Regions from separate parts of the Lysinibacillus sp. FSL K6-1151 genome, predicted to be linked through region 3. Evidence: riboswitches for the same ligand, from Rfam matches in the RefSeq annotation. Region 3 holds a riboswitch; each other region holds the start of a gene.

Region 1 (8,160 bases), 180 kb from region 3:
CACAGGCAGCCAATGCTAATACGGCTGTTAAAACTAATAAAATACTAAACCACTTTTTCATTATTAATCTCCTCTTTCGTTGTTTTATTCAAATGAAAAATGTCCTTCTTACCGTCGCATAATTTTTCTTGATAGCTTATTCCCAATCCACTGCGCAATTTGTACAAGAATAATAAGAATAATAACGGTCACAAGCATGACACTTCCATCAAAGCGTTGATAACCATATGTCATTGCAATATGACCTAAACCGCCTCCGCCAACTGTACCAGCCATTGCAGAGAAATCTATTAAACCGACTGTCACAAACGTTAAGCCTAAAATTAACGGTCCAAGTGCCTCTGGAATTAATACAGTAAAAATAATTTGTAGAGGACTTGCTCCCATTGCCTTTGCGGCTTCAATTACCCCAGGGTCAATGCTAACTAAGTTATTCTCTACTACTCTCGCAATACCAAATGATGAGGCAATCGTCATTGGAAAGATTGCTGCCCACGTACCAATCGTTGTTCCAACAACCATTCTTGTTAATGGGCTAATGGCCACTAGAAAAATAATAAATGGAACTGGGCGAATAATATTAATTAAAAAATTTAACAATTGAAACACGAATTTGTTCTCTAAAATATTTCCTTTTCGTGTCACATATAGTAGTAAACCTATTGTTATACCAAGAATAGAACCGAAGATAAGGGTTATAATAACCATTAAAATCGTTTCACCCGTAGATTCAAAAATACGGGGCCAAAAAGTCGTCCAATCAACCTTCATTGAATTTTACCTCCTCAACAGTTACAATGTCTTGTAATTCAGTAAGAACACTAGGTATTTTATCGCTATGTCCCTCAAATGAGACGAGCAAGTTCCCATAGAACTTCTCCTGAATTTCTCGGACAGAGCCATAGACGATATTAACGTCCACATCAAATTTTCTTGTTACGCGAGAAAGGATAGGATCGCTAGCAATATCACCTTTAAAAATAACACGGTATAAATTTTTGCCGCCTTTTTTTCTCCATTCCTCTAATAGAGATGCAGATGGTCGATCTTGCTGAACCGATTGAATAAACCGTTGAGTCGTTAAATGCTGTGGATTTGTAAATATATCAAAAACTGAATTAGATTCAATTACTGCTCCATTTTCCATGACTGCTACTCTGTCACATATTTGTTGGATGACATTCATCTCATGTGTGATTAGCAAAATAGTGATTCCTAAATCCTTGTTTACTTTTTTGAGAAGGCGGAGAATTTCCCCAGTTGTATCTGGATCGAGCGCTGAGGTTGCTTCATCACAAATTAATATATCAGGGGAGGTAGCAAGCGCCCTCGCAATGCCAACCCGCTGTTTTTGGCCTCCAGATAATTGCTCAGGGTAATCGTTCGCTTTTTCTGTAAGACCAACAAAACTAAGAAGTTCTGCAACTCTTTCATTAATTTCTTTTTTAGGCACTCCCGCCAGCTTAAGTGGATAGGCTACATTTCCAGCTACCGTTCTTGAGGAGAATAAGTTGAAATTTTGAAAAATCATGCCGATTCTTCTTCTCAGCTTTCTTACCTCTTTTGGTGTGAGCGAATTAATATCAACACCTTGTACTTGAACAGTGCCGTGGGTTGGACTTTCTAATAGATTCACAAGCCGCAATAATGTGCTCTTTCCTGCACCACTAAATCCAATAATTCCAAAAATCTCTCCTTGCTGAATTGAAAGAGATACATCTTTCACTGCATTCACTTCACGATCACCAAATTTAAAGGTTTTCGCTACATTCTGAAATTCAATCATTTACTTGCTCAACTCCCTATTTAAAAATAAAGAACAAAAAGGACCTTCCTTTTGTTCTTATCGATTAAGAAAAAAGGAAGGTCCCCACTATTGAAGAAACTACTTCCTTCTCATCTTTCAAATGTAAGTACATTTGCAGGAATTGGCACGGTATTATGTTAATAACCCGCTGCCGAGACTTCATTGGGCCTGTCCCTCAGTCTCTCTGGATAAGAAGAAATTATCGTATTTAATTGTCTGTTAAGATTTAAACAATACTATAATGCTTGATGAATTATATGTCAACATTTCTTTTAAAAAGTTTTATTAGAAAAATAAATCCATTTACTGTTATAACAGCAGGAGTACATTGGTAGCCGCGTTTTTTCTAGTGAAATAATTTATGCTTATGTTACTGAGGATGTCAATGAGCAGGCAGCCATAAAAAGGTTCAATTTGAAAATTGCCTACTTCCAAATTGAACCTTTCCGTTATTCTAAAACGCCCTTTTCTCGTAAACTAGCAATTTGTTCATCATTATAGCCAAGTGCAGTTAATACTTCTTCATTATGCTCTCCAAGCTTGGCACCGACATACTTGTACTCAGGCTCAGTGCCATCAAATTTAAAGGCAGAAGCAATTTGCTGTTGCATGGTGCCATCGCTTTTTGGAATATCGACGATCATGCCGCGAGCCTTCAACTGTGGATGCTCACATGCTTCTGGAAAAGTGAGTACAGGCTCTACACAACCTTCAAAATCCTCGTTAAATACCTCAAGCCATTCCTCATATGTCTTTGATAGAAAGGCATCATGAACAGCCTCTTTAAAGCGTATTTGCGTATAGTAAGAATCATTAAAGGTATTATCAATCAACTCAGGAATGTCGAGTGCTTCACAGAGCAGTTTACGAAATTGAGGTTCTAAGCTACCGACAGAGAAGAAGCGTCCATCTTTTGTTTTGTAAAAATCATAGTAACTGCCTCCGTTTAAAATTTCTTGCTCTGGCTGTGGTACACGACCACCCCCAATAAACGCAGCACCATACATAGCATTCAGCGAAAAGACAGCATCTGTCATACTAATATCTATGAATTGTCCTTCGCCTGTTTTTTCACGATGAAGGGCAGCAGCCAGTACCCCAATTGCGGCATGCATTGTCCCTCCAGCTATATCAGCTAGTTGAACCCCCATGGAGACAGGCTTTTTATCCTTATGGCGTGAATAATCGAGTAAGCCTGCTAAAGATAAATAGTTATTATCGTGTCCAGGTCGATTGCTATAAGGTCCAGTTTGTCCGTAACCAGTAATCGCACAATAGATAACCTTTGGATTTATTTCCTTTAGAGCTTCATAGCCAATGCCAAGGCGTTGCATGACACCAGGCCGAAAACCTTCGATAATAACGTCATACTCTTGCACCAGTGATTTTACAATGTCTATAGCCTCTGGTGATTTAAGATTTAATGTAATTGATTTTTTAGATCGATTTAAATGTTGATGAATGTAAGCCTCATGATCTTCATCATAGGGAGGCATAATTCGTGTTAAATCAACGCGCTTTGAAGATTCAACATGGATGACATCTGCTCCTAAATCAGCAAAAATCATTGTCGCCATTGGCCCTGGTAGTAATGCAGAAAAATCGAGAATTTTTAACCCTTGTAAAATGCCCAAATCTTCCAACCCCTTTTTGTGTAGGCTACACGACCATCCCATTGATGGAAGCGTAGCGCTTTTCTCATAATCCCCATTGTGTGAAAAGCGTAACGTTCGATTCTGTATTAATACAGTTTATTTTATTTTAAAGAGTATTATAACAGAATAGACCTTAACTTGCCTATGCTATTTTTCATTATAAAATAAACATTTCAACTTTCATATGTCAGAATAACAATAAAAGTAAAAAAATTTAGAATTTAGATTTTTTATCAAATTTCAGACAATAGTTGTCAGTTGTTAGAATATTTAATTTAAGAAAATAAATTGTAGAATTTTGTTTACTAGCTAGCTATATGATACGACCCTTTTTATTGATACAATCCTAGTGGTGTATTGGATTCTTCTTACGCAATTTGGAAATGATACTATTACCCCATTTATTAATAAAGTATCTCTCAAAAAATACATATAAAATTAACGTAAATAGGAGAGAAGAAATGAAATCACATCAATTAAAACTAAAGCATTTAATTATGGGAGTTGCGATGGCAGCATTCTTTTTCACGAGCCTTGGTAGTGTTTGGGGCGGATACAGAATGAATATTGACTCGATAAAGGAAAATACACTAGAAACGAATAGGGTTTATGCTCAAAAATTGGCATCTACTGCGGATTCTTATCTACATGAATCTTTCCAAATATTAGGTTATAGTGCAACTCAGATACAAGCAAAGATGGACGATGCGCAAGCATTGAATCAGGAAACAGAACGTTTGAGATTGCAAAATCAAATGTTTAATTCTGTAGTAATAACAAATGCAGAAGGATTGGTTTTATCCGTCTCTCCACCATCTATTGAAATAAAGGGAGAAATTTTAACATCAATCGGTGCTAAAGAGGCGTTATCCAAAAGGACACCACTTATCTCTAAACCATATGAGGCGATGACAGGACGTCTCATCATTTTTATTTCTCATCCTATTTTTTCCGACTCCAATGAGTATTTAGGAATGATAGCAGGGACTATTTATTTAAAGGAACCAAATGCCTTTAAAACTTTACTGGGAGAGCATTATAGTAAGGACGGCTCTTACGTATATGTAGTTGATTCAGATGGACGTGTTATCTATCATCAAGACCCAAGTCGGATTAATGATGTGGTAACGAAAAATAAAGTCGTTCAATCGGTGATATCAGGAAAGAGTGGTGCTCAACTTGTTGAGAACACAGAAAGAGTGAAAATGCTTGCTGGCTATAGTACAGTCCCATCAACAGGATGGGGCGTTGTCGCCCAGAAACCTTTAGACGTAGCACTAGCCCCTTCCTTTGATCGTGTGCAGGAAGTCATTATTAAATCTGTACCCCTTATGATTCTATCTATTATCATTGTACTTTGGGCGGCAGCACGCATTGCCAACCCTTTGCAGCAACTAGCAAATTTAACGGAGGAAAGTTTAGATAAGAAAAATGTAGAAGGTTTAAAATCTGTAAGTGGATGGTACTTTGAAGCTTATTCTTTGAAGAATGCCTTGGTTCGGAGTTTATCATTTTTACATGGACAGGTCTCGTTTTTCAAGGATCAATCTACTGTTGATCCACTGACGGGAGTTACGAATCGACGTACAATGGATTCGATGCTTGCCGAATGGTTAACGAACAATGTACCACATGCAATTATTTTACTAGATTTAGATCACTTTAAAAGTGTGAACGACACATATGGTCATGCAGTAGGCGATAAAGTTTTGCAATTTTTAGCCAGTCATATGGAAGCTGTGGCTCGTGAAGGAGATGTATGCTGTCGATATGGTGGCGAGGAATTTGTCATACTGCTACCAAATACGGCAGCAGAAGAGGCAGCACAAGTGGCTGAACAACTACGAGAAATTTTGGCAACAACAGAAAGTCCATGTGGCAGACCCATAACATTATCTGCAGGAATAGCTGCCTATCCAGCAATGGCAGATTCAACAGAGGAACTAATTAAAGCAGCTGACGATGCACTATACCTTGCGAAACAAGAGGGACGCAATCAAGTAAAGGTTGCGGAAATATAAATGCAGTAAAAAATGAAACAAAGGGGCTTACAATTTTGAATTTCGGGGTAATTGATTAATGCAAACATCATTTGGGCAAGCTACTTGTAAGTCATCCGCCATATGACTTCCTAAACCATGTTCAAATGATATGTAACTCGGGTCACATCTCTTGATCGACTTGACAAGACGTAAGGTTATCCCCCTTTCCCTTATGACACCCCAAGGACGACTAGATGTATGCCTATATATCGTGAAAAGCCAAGCGAGCACCGATGCTCCTTGGCTTTTTTGTTGTGTGGATGAAGGGAATTTATTTTGTTATTAGTGAGGGTCAAACGTGGCCACAATGGTTTGAAGAGGAGAGAAGTGGTGATATCACATGGAAGAGCTCGTCAAAGTGTAGAGCCCGTTCTAAAAGTGGGAAAAGATGCTCATTAAGAAGGGCTATCATTCCAAAAGAAATAGAAAGGTGAGTCAAAATGGCGAATCACTCAGTTAGCAAACTGAAAAATTAATCACCATTTCAGAAATAGAAAGGTCATTTGATTAATCAAGAAATTTACCTGACTAATTTAGATTTATCTATGAAGGTTCGTTAGCTACGAGCCGATATAAAGAGTATGAGGAAATGATATTTGTACGTATCAAAATACATAAGCGAAAGGAAGAGTGGGATGGATAAATCTAAAATCCAAAAAGTAAATAAAGCCTTGATAGCAACAGTATTTGCTACAAGTGGGATTGCTGTTGTAGTACCTCCACCACAAAAAGCGGCAGCGGCTACTTCTCCCTTTACAGACATCGACCAATACTCAGTTCATTATAACGATATATTAAAATTATATTCTCAGGGTGTGATTAACGGGTTTGCCGATAAAACCTTCCGTCCGGATGTCAATGTAACACGTGGACAAGCAGCAAAAATGATTGCAACGGCATTAAAATTGGATATGAGAAATGTCCAAAATCCTTATTATAAAGATGTACCGAAGGGTAGCGAATTTTATAAATTTGTCGCAGCATTGCAAAACGCGGGCATTATGTCTGGGTATTCTAATGGCACATTTATGCCAAACGAAGTGATGACTCGTGGCGAATTAGCAAAAATATTAGTATTAGCATTCCATTTGGAGGTATCTCCTAGTTACAACAATATTTTTAAAGATGTAGATAGCCAATCAAGCAATGCTATCTATATTCAAACACTTATCGATTTAAATATTACTGAAGGCACAACACCTGTGACATTCTCTCCGTTTGATGCTGTAAATCGCGGACAGTTTGCTTCTTTTGTGGTTCGTTCACAAGAGAAAAAGAACAATGAAACATCTTTCAAAATCATAGATGTAGATGATGATGCCGTTTATATAAATGGTGAAGCCTATGCAGTTCCAGAAAGTCTTTCACATATTTTTAATGACGATAATGCACCTGTCTTAAAGGGTGCTTATATTGAGGGTGATCTTTCTGGTAAGAAGGTTCGATCCATCTCTAAACTAACATTAAATGCAAGCGGAACAAGCTCAAGATTCCTTGATTTTGATGGTGATTATGGTTCATTAGGTGCAACCATTGTAGTTAATGGCAACTATATTGAATTTTCGAATCTGAAGATGACAGGTACTATGTTTGTCAATGAAACAGTTCGACCACCATTGCATTTAGGTGCTACTAACAATCAACCATTATCCATTGGGCGTGTGGCGAGCAATAATATTTCTTTTATCAACTGGTCGAATCCAGATAATACTAAAGGCGATGGTCCATCTAATAACAATTCAACAAACGATCTTCAAAATTGGACGAACCAAAATCCTGATAAAGATAAGCCATTTGTCAACTGGTCAAAAGAAAAACAAGAAATGAAAAATGTTGAAAAGCATCTTGAATTTTATAACAGCACTGTTTCGAGACTAGTAGTATCACAAACAGGGACAAAAATCGAATCCAATATGAAACTACCACGTGTAGACATCATCGGAAGTGTTCGCGAATTTGAAATTCAAGGCTATATTGGAACATTAAATCTGGATACCGAAACAAAGTTAACGATCTATGGAGATGGCAATATTGATTGGATAAACTACAACAGTTATACAGATTTAGAGCTGTATATAGATGGCCGTATCGGTACTCTATATGTTGATAATTCATACGGCAAGGTTGACATTGGGGACTATACGTATATCGACAAAGTCATTTTACCTAAAGATGAATCTCCAAATAATATCTTTGATGATTTCCTAGATGATAAAGACAATATCGGAAATATCACAGATCCAGATGGCAAACCAATCGATAAAGACGAAAACGAGAATCAGAATCCAGATGATAAAACAAAGCCTATTGTAAGTATTACAAATGTCAAAGTGCTCAATGGCAGTGAGATTCAAGCAGATTTCACATCTGATGAGGTAGGTACGTACTACTATATTGTGCGTGAAAAGGGAGCAGAGGCACCTAATAAACGTGAAATGGTAAACCATCTTTCAATTGAAAACGTTGCATACGGAAGTAGTGCAGCAATCAAAGGCACAAACTCAATAAAAGTGTCAAATCTAGGTGAGAAAAAAGAATATGTCATCTACATCATGGTTGTAGACGGCTCGAAAAATGCATCTGATATTGTCTCTCAAGCATTCCAAATGAAAGATGCAACTCCACCAGTAGTTAAATCTCTACAAGTTACGCCTTT
Region 2 (8,160 bases), 960 kb from region 3:
TAGATGTCTAAAACCTCAGGTATATCTTTTTCTTCCATGAATCGAATCATCCTGCTCACTTCCTTAATGAAATTGTCCTCACACTCTTCAATGATTCAATGGAATGGATATAGATAGTCAATTCATTGACTATCTATATCCTCCTATTTTACGCCTTAAACATTGAAGTAGCGAGCATCGGGATGAGCAAAAACAATCGCTGAAACAGATGCTTCAGGCTCCATCATAAAACCTTCTGTAAGGTGAACGCCAATATCCTCAGGCTTTAATAAGCCGAATAGTTTTTCCTGATCCTCCAAGTTAGGGCACGCAGGATAACCGAAAGAAAAACGTTGCCCTTGATATTTAGCTGCAAAACGATCTCTCATTGTAAAATCAGTGGCATCTGGGAAGCCCCATTGGTCACGTATTTCTTGATGCATACGTTCAGCAAAGCCCTCTGCTAATTCTAGTGCAGTCGATTGCAGTGCATGGCTTTCAAGGAATTTGCCAGAATCTTTTAACTGACGAGCTGTTGCCATAACCCCTTGCCCTGCTGTTACCACCATGAGCGCAATATAATCCATTTCTCCACTCTCTACCGTTTTTAAGAAATCGGCAAGACATAAAAATGGTTCTACTTGCTGGCGCGGGAAAGTAAAACGTTCAATTTCTGTTTTACTATCGGCAGGATCATAAACAACGACATCATCCCCATCCGCTTGAGCAGGGAAAAATTGATATAAACCTGAAGGCTTTAATAAATCACTTTTTAAATAATCATCTACTAAATCCTTTAGTTCTGTTGCTCGTGAATCACCGGCATCTAGCAATTGCTGAACCTGCCCTTTCAAGCCTAAATGATGTCCCAGCAATGTACGCATATTGACGTATGGATATAAATGCGATACTGCATAGTCTTTCTTCACATGACGACGTAAATCAGCTGGTAAAAATACTGACGCTCCCTTTACAGTACGTACTGGCTTTATTGTTATCTCTTTAGCTGGACGTGCAGCTCTTTTTACATCTGCCTCTAGACGTTTTTGACGAGATTCCTGGATTTCAGCTAAGAAATTCGCACGCGTTTCCTTACCCATTAATAGATTTGCTTGCTCTAATCCCTGCATAGCATCCTTTGAATAAATAACTGGACCATTGTATTCATCTGCAATTTTTGTTTCTGTAAAGCGTCGAGAAAGTGCAGCTCCACCAACTAAAATCGGTACATCAATGCCAGCCTCTTTGAAATCCTGAGCAGTAATGACCATCTGTTGCGCTGATTTTACCAGTAAGCCTGATAGCCCGATAAAATCTGGTTTTTCCTTGCGAATCGCTTCAATCAATTGTGCTGGTGTTACTTTAATGCCTAAATCGACAACCTTATAGCCATTATTACTTAAAATAATATCAACAAGGTTTTTCCCAATATCGTGCACATCTCCTTTAACGGTAGCCAAAACCATTTTCCCTTTTCCAGCACTCTCTTCATCCTTTTCCATGAATTGCTCTAAATGGGCAACAGCAGCCTTCATCACGCCTGCTGATTGTAAAACCTCCGCTACAATGAGTTGGTTATCATTAAACAATCGACCTACCTCAGCCATACCAGCCATTAAAGGACCATTAATAATATCAAGTGGCGCCTCAAAGATTTCGCGTGCAGCATCTAAATCCTCAATCAGCCCTTCTTTTGTACCTTCTAAAATATAATAAGCTAAACGACCTTCAACCGTTTTTGGTATATCCGCTTCGGTCTTTTCTTTCTTTTTATCACGATAAAAGTCTGTGAATACTGCTAATGTTTCATCATTCGTATTAAACAGTAAGTCATTTGCAAGTTTAATTTCTGCCTCTGGAATGGATGCATAACGCTCTAGTTTCTCTGTATTGACAATGGCATAATCTAAGCCGGCCTGTGTACAATGATAAAGATACACAGCATTCAGTACTTCACGGCCAACTGGTGGTAAGCCAAATGAAATATTACTTACACCCAGTACAGTTAATGTCTGTGGCATCTTTTCTTTGATTAGTCGAATTCCTTCAATTGTTTCTAGAGCCGATCCAATATACTGCTCATCACCAGTCCCTACAGGGAACATCAACGGGTCGAAAATGATATCCTCCGGTGCAAGTCCCCATTTTTCAGTTAATAATTTATAGGAACGTTCGGCAATTTCAAGCTTGCGATGACGATCAACGGCCATTCCTATTTCATCAATGGTTCCAACTACCAATGAGGCTCCATACTTCTTTACGAGTGGCATTACTGCATCAAATCGTTCTTCACCATCTTCTAGATTTATAGAGTTAATGATGGCTTTTCCTTGAGAAAATTTTAATGCTTCCTCAATGACCTTTTCATCTGTCGAGTCGATTACAAGAGGAACCTTAACCTTTTTCACAACCTCCTGCATAAAACCACGCATATCAGCTAATTCATCACGATCAGGGTTGGCTAAACAAATATCAATAACATGTGCACCATTTTTTACTTGCGCACGTGCAATTTCTGCAGCTTCTTCAAACTTCCCATCAATGATTAAATTCTTAAATTTACGAGAGCCTATAACATTCGTTCTTTCACCAATAAATAATGGACGCATAGAATCGTCATACAATAATGGTTCGATTCCTGATACCGCATGACCATGTGTTTTCTCTGGTATTTGGCGTGGTTTTTCATCTTTTAAAACCTCACGGATAGCTGTGATATGAGCTGGAGTCGTCCCACAACATCCACCTACAATATTAAGCCAGCCCTTTTCTGCAAAGCCTTTTAATTTTTGTGATAAAGATTCTGGTGATTCATGATAGCAACCTTCTTCATCCGGCAAGCCTGCATTCGGATAACAGCTAATATAGCCTGTGGAAAGCTCTGCTAATGAACGAATATGATCCGTCATAAACTCTGGTCCAGTCGCACAGTTTAAGCCAACGGATAGTGGTTTAATATGTTCAATAGAAATATAAAAAGCATCAATCGTTTGCCCTGCGAGTGTTGTACCCATCGGTTCAATTGTTCCTGAAATCATGACGGGTAGTTCTTTGCCAGTTGCCGCGAAAGCACGTGCTACACCTAGAGTACCTGCTTTTACGTTTAACATATCCTGACTAGTTTCTAGTAAAAGGACGTCTGCTCCTGCCTCAATTAACGCCTTCGCCTGTACATAAAAGTTTTCCTCTAGCTCATCAAATGTAATACCGCCAGTTACGGATAATGTTTTTGTTGTTGGACCCATTGCGCCAGCAACAAAGCGTGGCCAATCTGATGTTGAAAAGTTATCCACTGCTTGACGAGCAATTTCGACGGCACGTTTATTAATTTCTTCCGCTTTTGCGCCAAGATCATATTCATTTAACACAAGAGGTGTCCCGCCAAAAGTATTCGTACAAATAATATCTGCGCCTGCCTCTAAATATTTATGGTGAATTTCCTTAATTACATCAGGTCTAGTAAGCACAAGATTTTCATTACAGCCATCAAGCTCCTCCCCGCCAAAATCCTCAGCGGATAAGTTTTCGTTTTGTAGCATTGTTCCCATTGCGCCATCAAGAATTAAAATACGTTTCTCTAGTTGCTTTTCAATCAAGTGCTTAGCCATGTATACTTACCCCTTTTTTCTGTTCATCCAATTGCTCAATATATTTCATCAACTCTAATGTCACATCATAACGTAAAAATGGAGTGATAAGGTAAATGCCATTGAAATACTGTGCAGCCACCTCAACTAATTCCTTCGCAATGGCAATCCCCTCAAATGTTGCACGTTCTTTATCTTCACCACAGGCCTTCATTCTTGTTAAGGCATCTTCAGATAATTTTATGCCTGGCACCTCATGATGTAAGAATTCAGCACTTTTATAACTTGTAACGGGCATAATACCAATATAAATAGGTGCTTGCAAATGCTTGGTTGCCTCATAAATTTCCACAATTTTTTCCTTCGTATATACTGGCTGTGAAATAAAGTAGTCTGCTCCATACTCAATTTTCTTCTCTAAGCGTGCCACAGCACGATCTAATACACGGACATTTGGATTAAATGCAGCAGCTACTGAAAAATTTGCTTTTTTACGAAGTGGTTTACCTGAGAAGGAAATGCCTTGATTTAACTGCTTAATTAATTGGATCAGCTCCATTGATGAGACATCATAAACACTTGTGGCACCTGGGAAGTCCCCAACTTTTGTTGGATCACCAGTAACAGCTAACACATCATGAATTCCTAATGCATTTAACCCCATTAAATGTGATTGCAGACCGATTAAATTACGATCTCGGCATGTAATATGTGTTAGAGGACGTACACCATTAGTACTCTTCAACAATGCACCCATAGCAATATTGCTAATACGTGGAGAAGCCAGAGAATTGTCTGCCATCATGACGACATCTGCTCCTGCATCATACAATTGTTTTGCCCCTTCCAGAAAACCATCAATTTCCAGATGTCTAGGTGTATCTAGCTCTACAATGACAGAGCGTTCGCGCTTTACTTTTTCATGAAGAGGTTCATACTTCGTTGGCTCTGCTTCACGAACAATTTGAATCTTCTCCGGTTTGGCATACTTTTCATGAACTGGTGATAACTCTTCTAAATACTTCTTCGCTGCTGCTATATGCTTCGGTGTCGTACCACAACAGCCTCCAATTAAGCGTACCCCTTGATCACGTAATTCCACAGCCGCTCGACCAAAATATTCAGCTTCTGACTCATAAACGACACGACCATCTTCTAAGTCAAGGAGTGAAGCATTCGGATAAGCCGACATAAATGCCTTATCAGGAAGTTCTACACCTTCAAACGCCTGAATGGTATGGTGTGGACCTAAACGACAATTGACACCCACAATATCCGCACCAAGTTTTTCTAGCTCATGCAGGGCGTTATTTAAAGACATACCGTTTTGTAAAACACCAGGTTCGTGCATGGAAACTTGCGCAATAATCGGTAATTTTGTCTTTGTCCGTAGCATCTTTAAGGTAGCTGTTAATTCTTCAAAATCATAATAGGTTTCGAGTAAAAGGCCGTCTGGATTCCCAGCAAGTAAAACACTCGCTTGCTCCTCAATAGTTGCTAAGATTTCATCTAACGTTGCATCACTTTTACGAATACCACGAATACCACCAATTGTCCCTAAGACAAACTGACCTCCATCTGCCGCAGCTCGCTTTGCGATTGTAATCGCTGCTTCATTAAATTGTTGGACACGCGATTCTAATCCATAGCGAGCTAATTTAATGGCATTTGCACCATACGTATTCGTTTGGATGATATCAGCACCAGCTGCAATATATTCTCTATGAATCTTTTCAATTAACTCAGGTTTCTGTACATTCATTTCCTCATGACAATACTCCAAACCATAGCCATAAAGCACTGTGCCTATTGCGCCATCTGCCGTCAATACATGCGTTTTTAACCTTTCAAGCAATCTCATTAAACTAGCCTCTCTTCCTATATCTCTGTATAATAAAAAGCCTTCTTTTATAAAAAAAAGAAGGCTTTAATGACTCATCATTGTTTTTTCCTTCTCATCTTCGACTCAATGGTCTTCTGGATTTAGCACCTGACAAAAAAGTTGGTTGCTGAAGCTTCAATGGGCCAGTCCCTCTGCTTCTCTTGATAAGAATGTAGTATGAATTTTTTAAATAATTAAAAGAATCATATCGTTTACTGACGAATGAGTCAAGACTATTTCACATAACAAAGAAATTTTTCACTTAAAAGCTTAGAAATTGGCTAGTTCCTTTGCAAGCTCCTCACCGATTTTTTTCCCATTTTGAATACAAGCACCAATCCCTACCCCAAAGTATGAACAACCTGCGATGGATAGATTAGGATAGTTTTCTTGTAATTCTTGAACTAAACCTTGTAATGCTTCACGGTGAGCTAGATCATATTTTGGCATTTGATCAATCCATTTTGTGACATTAATAACTGTTGGCTGTTCCTCTATTCCTAGGCTCTTGCGCACATCCTCTAAAGCAACCGCTGCTAATTCTTCGTCAGACATGGCACGGAGTTGCTCATATGCTGGATTGATGCTTTTATAAAAGAGTCGCACAAGTAATTTATGATCTCTTGATGTATGCCTCCATTTACGACTTGTCCAAGTTGCAGCATTACATGTAACATCAGAATTATGTGAGACAATATAGCCCGTTCCATCTGCTGGCAATCTAGAGTCTGGTACATCAAAACCTAAATAGATCGTAATTGCTGAAGCTGTCGTAAATTGGTCAAAATAACGGTTTAATGATTCATCCTGTAGTAGGCCTTGAACAGCCTCATTCGGCAGTGCTAAAACGACATAATCTGTCTCGATGCTTTCACCATTAGCTAAGGCAATTGAATAGTGGTTTTCTTGCTTTTGAACATTGACAGTTGCGACACCCTTGATGATCTCTACATCGGTTAATGTTTGTTCGAGACGATCAATTAGAGAAGATAAACCGTTTTTGAACGATATAAACTTTTTATTGGCTGCTTTAGCAAATTGCTCACGATTCGCATCAAAGCCTTTTATGATACTTCCATACTCGTTCTTATAGTCAATCAAGTACGGTAAAGTAGAGGCAATCGAAAGCTGGTGTAAATCACCTGAATAAACACCTGCAAGAACGGGTGCAATTTGATTTTTTACAAGCTCTTCCCCTAAATAATAGGTTAAAAACTCTCCAATTGAACTTTCCTTTGTGAAGTCTTTGTTTGGTAAAGTCAAATCTTTTAATGCATCTTGTTTACCTTGCTCTGTAATCAATGTGCTTTGCTCCAAGGATGCCAAACTCATTGGTATTCCAAAAGTAGAATCTGCCGGAATGGCATGTAATTCATTATTCGTATAAATATAGGAAATACCTGTTTCGTTGTAAACTAGATTCTCCTCAAAATCAAGCTCCTGTACAAGCTCCATAACACCTTTATGACGAGCTACAATCGAGTCAGCACCTGTTTCCATAATAAAACCTTGCTCATGTGTTGAATATAATTTGCCCCCTAAATATGTATTTTTTTCTACAAGCACTAGACGCACATCTACATTATTTTCCTTCACTTGACGTTGTAAATAATGCATTGTGCATAATCCTGTAATACCGCCACCTAATACAACAACTGTTTTCATAGTAACCGCCCCTATTTTTAGTTCTTCCTACAGTATAAACTTATTTTCATTGAAAATTACGTTAAACCCTTTACAAATTTAGCAAAAATAGAGCTACCTCATCTGTGAGATAGCTCTAGCTTAATCATATGGAATTTCCATTTCAAGGTTTACAAAAAATACACATATTTATAGGTACTATAGTGTTTAATATGTCTAAAAAATACGGAAACATAAACGTTAATTTAGTAGTCTATCCTTTTAGATTTTGGGAAAAGCTCGCTAAGTTTTCTGCTGAATTCGTTACTTCTGTAAATGATGTCCCTAACTCGTTTAATATCCCGACGATTGCTTGTATTTTCGTTGCCATACAGTCGTTTTGATCCTTTGCTTCTGTCATGGCTCCCAATATGCTTGTAAATTGACCTTCAGTTTGTAACATGTTTTCCTCACCTGACGCCACTTCATCTTGAATATTTGCCAGAGAATGCTCTAATTTCTCTGTCCGTTCACTCGTTTTTTTCAATAACAATGCCACCGAAGTAACCGAATCCTTCGTTTGAATAGATAATTTACGCACCTCATCAGCCACTACACTAAAGCCTTTGCCCGCTTCTCCAGCACGCGCCGCTTCAATTGCAGCATTCAATGCCAACAGATTGGTTTGATTAGCAATATTAGTAACAACATTCATGATTGTCTCCATTTCCCTAGACATATCCGATAATTGTTCAATATTTTCTTCTATATCATGAAGTGAATGAATAATATTAAGCATATTTTGTGATTGATTTTTTAAACGTTCACGACCTTCAAGTGCTTGATTTTCAGCCAGTGTTGAGACATCAAGTGATTTTTTAGCCAATTGTTTAATTTCGTCAGATTGCTTGCTTAAGCAGCAAAATGAATTATTTGTTTCCTGAGAAATTGTGGCAAGTGCTTCGGAAGAATCAACAATTTGTCGTTCAATAGCTTCTTTCTCATGCATCATTTTTTCTTTCATTTGTTCTACAGTGTTTTCAAAAGCCTCCAAAACGAGCTGCTGCTCGAAATTACAAATTTTCGATA
Region 3 (8,160 bases):
TTTACAATGGTATCTTTCTTATTAAATAATGGTGAAAATTATTTAATTAGTGCCGAAACAGAGCCTTTAGCAATATATTTACAAGAAGGTGATGAGGTCATTCTCACATATGGCGATACAGGTGAACAATTCTTGCCAGTTCGATCCCTCATGATTAAGGGATTACAATAAAAGAACAAAAGACGATCTTCGATATATCAAGATCGTCTTTTATTATGTGGATTTGTCCTCTTGAATAAAGGTTAGCATTTTTTCTTTATGGTTCATAAAGAGTGTTTTTGCGTGGTCATTTAATGTAAAGATTTCATGTAAATAGCCTTGCAGTAATCTATTTTCGTACGCAAAAGAATGTGTGGATTCGCGTTCTAAAATATAGGATAAAAAAAGAGTATGTAAAACAGCTACTTCTAAATTTTGTGTATTGGTAATAAATTTTAAGTTGAGAATAGAGGTATGGGAAACGAACTGATTAACATAATCAATAGCCTGTTTATACAGTGTCAAATCAACATTAGGCTCTAATCGTTTTCTTAGCTGTGTACATGCATTATTTAATTCCTCTATTTTTAAAAATAAACCTCTTACACTTCTTTTATGTTGTTGTTCTAAAGTACGAGCAAGATGTTTATTGATATTGGACATTATTCATTTAACTCCTTTCATCCATTAGGGATCATTTATTAATATGAATGGAATAGCTGGAAAAGGGAAGAGGCTTTTCGTTTAATTTATTGGTGAACTTACTATCTATATCGAGACAAAATCACTAGCCTTAATATCGATGAGTAATAAAATTATGAAAAAAATGGGGTTCTAATCATACGATAGTAACCCCATTTATATTTGGTTATTTCCAGTTAAATCCTTTTGTAGCTAAAAACTCTTTGATATGAGGACGTCGTTGTTCGACTAAAAAATCAGCCATTTGTTTAGTCCAATTATCAATTTTTCTGTTTGATGAACGATTATTGTAATACATTTCCATTGTCTCATTATAAGCTGGTAAAAGCTCTTCATATTTTTCAACATTGTATTCATTTTCATGTAGTATGGCAGATACAGGTAAACGTGGTTTTACTTCATTGCGACGAGCTGGGACACCGATTGTCAGACCGAATAATGGGAAAACGTGATCAGGTAAATTAAACAATTCACTTATTTCAGAAGGTTTATTTCGTACTCCTCCAATATAGCAAATTCCATACCCCATTGACTCTGCTGCAATAACAAAATTCTGTGCAAACAATGAAACATCTGCGACACCAACAAGGACATTTTCAGCTGAATCAGCCACAATGTCTACTCCCTCTAATTTTCCTGCCATTTGAAGACGCTTGAAATCGACGCAGAAGACAAATGCACCACCTGAAGTTTCATATTGACGTGGGTTACCAGAGAGTAAACCTAATTTTTCTTTTTTATCTGCATCTGTTACCCATATAACACTATAGGCCTGCACAAAATGGGATGTTGCAGCCATTTGTGCTGTTGCGATCAAATCTTCGATGATTTCCTTTGAAATTGGTTGTCCATCATAAATACGTACCGATGAATGATTGCGTAATAATTCTTTAACCATTTAAAAACTCTCTCCTTTATGCGTGCTTTATATCAAGAGCATAGCACGCTTTGTCGCCAAAATCGAATGAAAAAAAGATAGATAGTTATATTTAAATAGTTTACAAATGTAGAAATTATCTCGTAAAGTAAAATATTTCATTTAATATAGATTAAATATTCTAAATAGTTTAAAATTATTGAAGCGACTGTTTATTTGGTTGTGCTACCAAAAAATACAATTTCTTTATTCAACGGATGTTAGTGTTTATCTGATGCAACATTATTTGGATAAAGATATAGCTTCTGACGAATGTCACACATTTAATGGAACCAAATATGCAAGTTGAACAAAAATATAGTGGGATGGGGGAATAAGGAATGGAAGAAAAGTTAGCGAAAAAGCTTCGCCATGAACAATTGCGGAGCAAGATTGTAACAGCAGAAGAAGCAGCATCTTGGATTAAAGATGGTATGGTATTAGGGATGAGTGGATTCACACGTGCTGGCGATGTAAAAGTCGTACCTCTTGCACTTGTAGAGAAAGCTAAAAAAGAGAAATTTCAAGTAGATGTCTTTACAGGTGCATCACTTGGTCCTGAAGTAGACCAATATTTAGCAGAAGCAGGTGTCATTCGTAAACGAGGCCCTTTCCAAGCAGATGCTGGTATTCGTAATAAAATCAATAGCGGTGATATCACATTTGTAGATGCCCATCTTTCTCATAATGCTGAACTTGTTCGCCAAGGTATTATAGGTCCTATTGATTTCGCGATTATTGAAGCTGCTGCCATTACAGAAGACGGCTTATTAATTCCTACAACTTCAGTTGGTAACTCTCCGATTTTTGTACAAGAAGCAGACCAAATCATCATTGAATTAAATGTAGCACAGCTTGATGCATTAGAGGGAGTGCATGATATTTTCGTACCTGCGCCACAAGGTAAGCGTGATCCAATTCCTTTGCAAAATGTGTCTGATCGTCTTGGTATAATTGGGATTCCGCTAGATTTAGATAAAGTAAAGGGCATCGTTATTTCAGATATATTAGATGCGCCATCAACAATTGTTCCTGCTGATGAGGAGACAGATGTAATGGCGAATCATTTATTAAATTTCCTACGTGAAGAGATTAAAGTAGGTCGCTTAACAACGAGCTTGCGACCAATTCAATCAGGAGTAGGCTCGGTAGCAAACGCCGTATTGTTAGGCTTTAAAGATTCTGAGTTCGAGAACTTAGAAGTTTATTCAGAAGTTCTACAGGATGCAGTATTTGAATTAATCGATGCAGGGAAAGTAAATTTCGCTTCCGCTACTTCTATTACCCTTTCAGAGCAAGTAGGAAACCGTGTTTATGGGAACTTTGAAAAGTATGCTGATAAATTAGTATTACGTCCACAAGAAATTTCCAATCAACCAGAAATTATTCGTCGACTCGGACTTATTTCAGTGAATACAGCATTGGAAGTTGATATATACGGCAATGTTAATTCAACACATGTTTCTGGTACAAAGATGATGAATGGCATTGGAGGGTCTGGTGACTTTGCACGTAATGCACGTCTAGGGATTTTTGTGACGAAATCGTATGCTAAAGGTGGCAACATTTCAAGTATTGTCCCTATGGTTTCACATGTGGACCATACTGAGCATGATGTGGATGTCATCGTAACTGAGCAGGGTGTAGCTGATTTACGTGGGCTTGCCCCGAAAGAGCGAGCGGTGCTTATCATTGATAATTGTGCACACCCCGATTATCGTGAGCAACTATGGCAGTATTATAATGATGCCAATGAGGCGACTGGTGGACATCATACGCCACACGATCTAGAAAAAGCACTGTCATGGCATGTTCATTATGCAAAAAGTGGGACAATGAAGGACTCTGCGTTTACGAAACAATAAAATACCATCATTAAAGCCTTGAAGGACAATTGTGCTTCAAGGCTTTTTGTTGTGAGCATATTAGAGTTTTATAATAATCCAATCCATTTCCAATAAGTAGCTGAGAACAGAAGAATTAGAAGGAAGCCGATAATCGTTAATGGAATACCAGATTTCAAGAAATCCTTTGTTGTAAATGCTCCTGTCCCATAGGCAAGCATATTTTGTGGTGCGCTAATTGGTAATAGGAAGCCAAAACTTATGACGAATTGTTGCACGATGACAAAGCCAACCTGATCAACATTCGTTGTTAATGTAGAGGCTAGTACGATGAATACAGGTATCAGTGCAGAGGCTAAGCTTGTTGCACTTGCAAAGCCTAAATGAATTAAAATATTAAATAATGTTACGAGTGCGATGGTTGCTAGTATTGGCATCGTATCTAGCCCAAGTGAACCAAATACTTTATCGGATAACCATGATGCACCTTCCGTCTTAAGTAAAATGGTTCCTAGCATAATACCTACGGCAAAGACGATAATTGTCCCCCACGGGATATGAGGTTCAACTTCCTTCCATGAATAAACACCGATTTTAGGCATTAATAAAATAGCGATGGCAATAATTGTGACTGTAGTTGTGTCAAAGGGATGCAATTTCCCTTCAGTTGCCCAGAAAAATAGCAAAACGATTGATGTTATGATTAAGCGAATTTCAGGAGCCTTCAATGGGCCAAGCTCTGAAAGCTGTTTTTTGATGACCTCTTTACCACCTTCGATATTGCTAGTCTCAGGCTTAATTAAAGCGATCATAATGAAAAATAGAGCTACAGACATAATGATTGAGAAGGGGGCAGCATAGAGCAACCAAGCACCCCAGGAGATATCCACATTAAATTGTTCCTGAATAAAGTTTAAAGCGACCATATTTTGAGCTGCTGCTGTCTTGATACCGATATTCCAAATGGAAACGGCTTGTACCGAAGTAATAACAAGTAAAGCGGCGAGTCGACTATCGCGTGGTAAACCAAATGCTGCGACCATCCCTAGCAATATTGGTACGACTGCGCCTGCACGTGCTGTGGCAGAAGGAACAAAAAAAGCGAGGGCTATAGAAACTAAAATGGCGCCGAATACGATAGCTTTTGTTTTTGTTCCTACAAGTGAAAGGATCCAGAGAGCAAGCCGTTTATGTAAGTTGGTAATTTGCATGGCTGCTGCTAAAAAAAGAGCTGCTGCTACTAATGCGACAGCGGAATTACTAAATCCACTTAAGGATAATTTTAAAGCGCCAGCAGTTCCTAATTCTGTAGCAGGATCGTCCATTGATGGAGCGAGCCCTAGTAGAACAGTTACAAGTGCAATGATCATGGCTGAGCTAACGGGATAGGACACGGCCTCTGTTACCCATAGGATGACTGCGAATGCTAAGATGGCTAAAGCTCGTTGTCCAGCAATCGGTAAGTCACCGTTATTAGGTAAAAAAGTAATGATGATTAGTAAAGCAAAGGCCAAGCCAATCCATAGTGGCTTTAAATTCCGTTTCGTAGCTGTTTGATTGGGTGAAGACATATTTTCTCATCCTTTCTACGATAAATATGACGATTATTATCCATAACATCGGTTAGTAAAATGTTTTATTAAGATAAGAACTTGTCTATTTTATTGTAAAAAAATAAGTATGCAGAATAGCTGCTTTTTACAGCGATATAAGTAGATAAAGAGAAAATATACGGTCATAAAAAATACAAAAATATCCATTGTAATATTATTTCTTTTTCTTAAATGCAGACGTTACTTTAGGCTCTGTACCCTTCACTAATCGTTGGATATTTTCGATGTGCAGGATAATAGCTATGCCAAAAAGAAGGACAGCAATTATAGTTGGGCCAATTCCAGGAATCCATAAATATGTTGCCGTACAAAAAACGAGATAAAACTCTAGAACACCGACAATTAAATAGTTAGTTGCAAAGGATAAAATGACAAATAAAATAAGTGCAAATAAACCAATCTTCCAATCTACAGCAAGTAGAATTCCAATAATAGAGGCAGTTCCTTTCCCACCATTGAAGCCCATATAAAATGGGAAATTATGACCCAAAATAACCCCTGCAGCAATAATGTAGGTCAGGAGCCATATTTCTCCTTCGGTTAAATGCGGAGCATCTGCTAAATAAAAGTGTGCACCGATAATAGCTACAACGCCTTTGCCAATATCGATTAGGGCTACTAAAACGCCATATTTCCAGCCGAGGGAAAGTGTAGCATTAGAGGCACCTGCATTGCCATGGCCAGCTTTTTTTAAATCAACCCCCGATAAAAATTGTGCCACTTTAGAGCCGTGAATACAGCCAATTAAATATCCAACTAAGAGAAAAATGATCACGGCTTTTACCATAAAAATACTCCTTTCAAATTTTTTTCTAAATTAGTGTATGCGTTCATATTACGTATAAGAGCTGACAGAAGTTTCGGAAAAAATAAAATTTACATATTGACAGAAAAAAACTCTATGTTTATACTGTGTTACAACGATGGAAATTGAATCTCATACTCTTATCAAGAGCGGCGGAGGGATAGGCCCTATGATGCCCAGCAACCAGTAAGTGATGAACTTACTAAGGTGCTAATTCCTACAGATTCTTACTTGGATCTGGCAGATAAGGGGAGGAAAACTTGCAACCGCAACCCTCTTCTTAACAGGAGAGGGTTTTGTTTTCTACACATAAATCCTCCTCATCTCCGGTACCATCGTAAAAAAATAATTGGAGGTACACAATGACAAATTTTAAACCAGAAACATTGCTGTTACATGGTGGTCAAGAGCCAGACCCAGTGACGGGCTCTAGAACAGTTCCTGTCTATCGCTCAACTGCTTTCGTATTTAAGGACACTGCTCATGCGCAACGTCTTTTTGCCTTAGAGGAAGCGGGGAACATTTACACACGGATTACAAATCCGACAGTGGATGTTTTTGAAAAGCGTGTGGCCTTATTGGAAGGTGGAACAGCAGCAGTAGCACTTTCATCTGGTGCAGCAGCTATCGCATTTTCCATTTTAAATCTAGCTGGAGCAGGCGATGAAATAGTAGCAGGTAGTTCTTTATATGGTGGTACGTATAATTTATTTGCTAACACATTACCGAAGTATGGCATTAAAACAATTTTTGTAGATGAAACAAACCCAGAGAATTTTAAGGCTGCGATTACCGATAAAACGAAAGCTGTCTTCGCTGAAATTTATGGTAATCCAAGTTTAAAAGTTTTAGATATTGAAGCAGTAGCTAAGATTGCACATGCTAACAGTTTACCATTAATTATCGATAGTACATTTGCTTCTCCTTATGGTTCCACACCAATTGAATACGGTGCAGATATTGTTGTTCACTCCGCAACTAAATGGATAGGTGGTCATGGTACAACTTTAGGTGGGGTTGTTGTAGACGCTGGTAAGTTTGATTGGACTAGTGGACGATTCCCTGGATTTACGGAACCAGATGCTTCTTACCATGGATTACGTTACGGAATTGATACAGCTTCTGCTGCTTTTGCTACGAAGCTACGCGTACAGTTGTTACGTGACTTCGGTCCAACATTAAGTGCTGACGCAGCGTTTAATTTACTACAAGGTTTAGAAACGCTTCATTTGCGTATCCCTAAACACAATGAAAATGCGTTGGCAGTTGCTGAATATTTACGAAACCACCCATCTGTGGAGTATGTAAACTATAATGGCCTAGAAGATTTTGCGACACATGATTTGGCGAAAAAATACTTGAAAAATGGCTTCGGTTCTGTGCTTACATTTGGCATTAAAGGTGGACGTGAGGCTGGTCGAAAGCTAATTGATAGCGTGAAGCTGTTTTCACATGTAGCAAATGTAGGGGATGCCAAATCGCTCATTATTCACCCAGCATCTACTACACATCAGCAATTATCAACAGATGAATTAATTCAAGCTGGCGTAACCGAGTCGCTCATTCGCTTATCCATCGGTTTAGAGGCAGTAGAGGATATTATTGCTGATTTAGAACAAGCCATTACGCTTGCCACAACAACTGAACAAACTGTAGAAGCTTAAGTTTTAGAACGCAAGGGAAGATGTTGTAGAGTTTACGTATTTTCTCATTCGAATTGCCTCATTTGGCATTGCGTCAAACGTTGCTACATCAACCAAGTATAAAATCCATCAATTATCAGAACTTTTTTAAAAATAAAACCAAGTATTTTTATGTGTATTATTGACTTAGTTAATTCCGTGTTATATACTAGGGAATAAGTTAAGAATACGAAAATTCTTGTTATAAGGTAAATGTTTTCATAAGTGCTCCCCCCACTTTTGAATATATAGAAGAAGAGTGGTCGCATAGCCAGTGACTGCTCTTCCAAAAAAACTGATGATAAAGGAGTGTTTAAAATGGGTAATATCTATAGTGCACAAAACATTGCATCCTATCTAATTTATGAGCTGAATGAAGGTCATGTCTTTGTCAACAATCAATCCATTCAACACTTACTTACATCAGTCGATAAAAAATGGAAGCAAGTCTTTGGTCATACAGCATTTCAAGAGTATGTTGTGGCTGAAGAGGAGGGCTATACTGTAAAGGAAGTTTTTGAGGCATATGAACATTACGGTGTGAGCCATATTGCACTTCCTGCAACAGAGCTTTACTTAAAATACGGTACATTTCAATTAGTGGAACGTACGTATGCAA

The links. Region 3 has a riboswitch for S-adenosylmethionine ahead of MHI04_RS01880 (O-acetylhomoserine aminocarboxypropyltransferase/cysteine synthase family protein). Riboswitches for the same ligand answer to the same signal wherever they lie in the genome.
Region 1: another riboswitch for S-adenosylmethionine. It lies ahead of MHI04_RS01010 (methionine ABC transporter ATP-binding protein); the one in region 3 lies ahead of MHI04_RS01880 (O-acetylhomoserine aminocarboxypropyltransferase/cysteine synthase family protein).
Region 2: another riboswitch for S-adenosylmethionine. It lies ahead of MHI04_RS19675 (bifunctional homocysteine S-methyltransferase/methylenetetrahydrofolate reductase); the one in region 3 lies ahead of MHI04_RS01880 (O-acetylhomoserine aminocarboxypropyltransferase/cysteine synthase family protein).

The regions. Positions count from the first base shown of each region.
Region 1 is NZ_CP152040.1:203,845-212,004, forward strand. It holds gene MHI04_RS01000 (MetQ/NlpA family ABC transporter substrate-binding protein) at 1-61, opposite strand, end outside; gene MHI04_RS01005 (methionine ABC transporter permease) at 109-771, opposite strand; gene MHI04_RS01010 (methionine ABC transporter ATP-binding protein) at 761-1,786, opposite strand; SAM riboswitch class I at 1,894-2,002, opposite strand; gene MHI04_RS01015 (CaiB/BaiF CoA-transferase family protein) at 2,257-3,441, opposite strand; gene MHI04_RS01020 (sensor domain-containing diguanylate cyclase) at 3,924-5,483, shown strand; gene MHI04_RS01025 (S-layer homology domain-containing protein) at 6,140-8,160, shown strand, end outside.
Region 2 is NZ_CP152040.1:4,063,052-4,071,211, forward strand. It holds gene MHI04_RS19665 (GNAT family N-acetyltransferase) at 1-50, opposite strand, end outside; gene metH (methionine synthase) at 156-3,587, opposite strand; gene MHI04_RS19675 (bifunctional homocysteine S-methyltransferase/methylenetetrahydrofolate reductase) at 3,580-5,427, opposite strand; SAM riboswitch class I at 5,519-5,619, opposite strand; gene MHI04_RS19680 (protoporphyrinogen oxidase) at 5,719-7,113, opposite strand; gene MHI04_RS19685 (globin-coupled sensor protein) at 7,346-8,160, opposite strand, start outside.
Region 3 is NZ_CP152040.1:383,785-391,944, forward strand. It holds gene MHI04_RS01850 (hypothetical protein) at 1-171, shown strand, start outside; gene MHI04_RS01855 (hypothetical protein) at 214-642, opposite strand; gene chrR (class II chromate reductase ChrR) at 848-1,579, opposite strand; gene MHI04_RS01865 (succinate CoA transferase) at 1,939-3,462, shown strand; gene MHI04_RS01870 (DASS family sodium-coupled anion symporter) at 3,531-5,012, opposite strand; gene MHI04_RS01875 (glycerol-3-phosphate acyltransferase) at 5,209-5,841, opposite strand; SAM riboswitch class I at 5,997-6,110, shown strand; gene MHI04_RS01880 (O-acetylhomoserine aminocarboxypropyltransferase/cysteine synthase family protein) at 6,222-7,523, shown strand; gene MHI04_RS01885 (hypothetical protein) at 7,860-8,160, shown strand, end outside.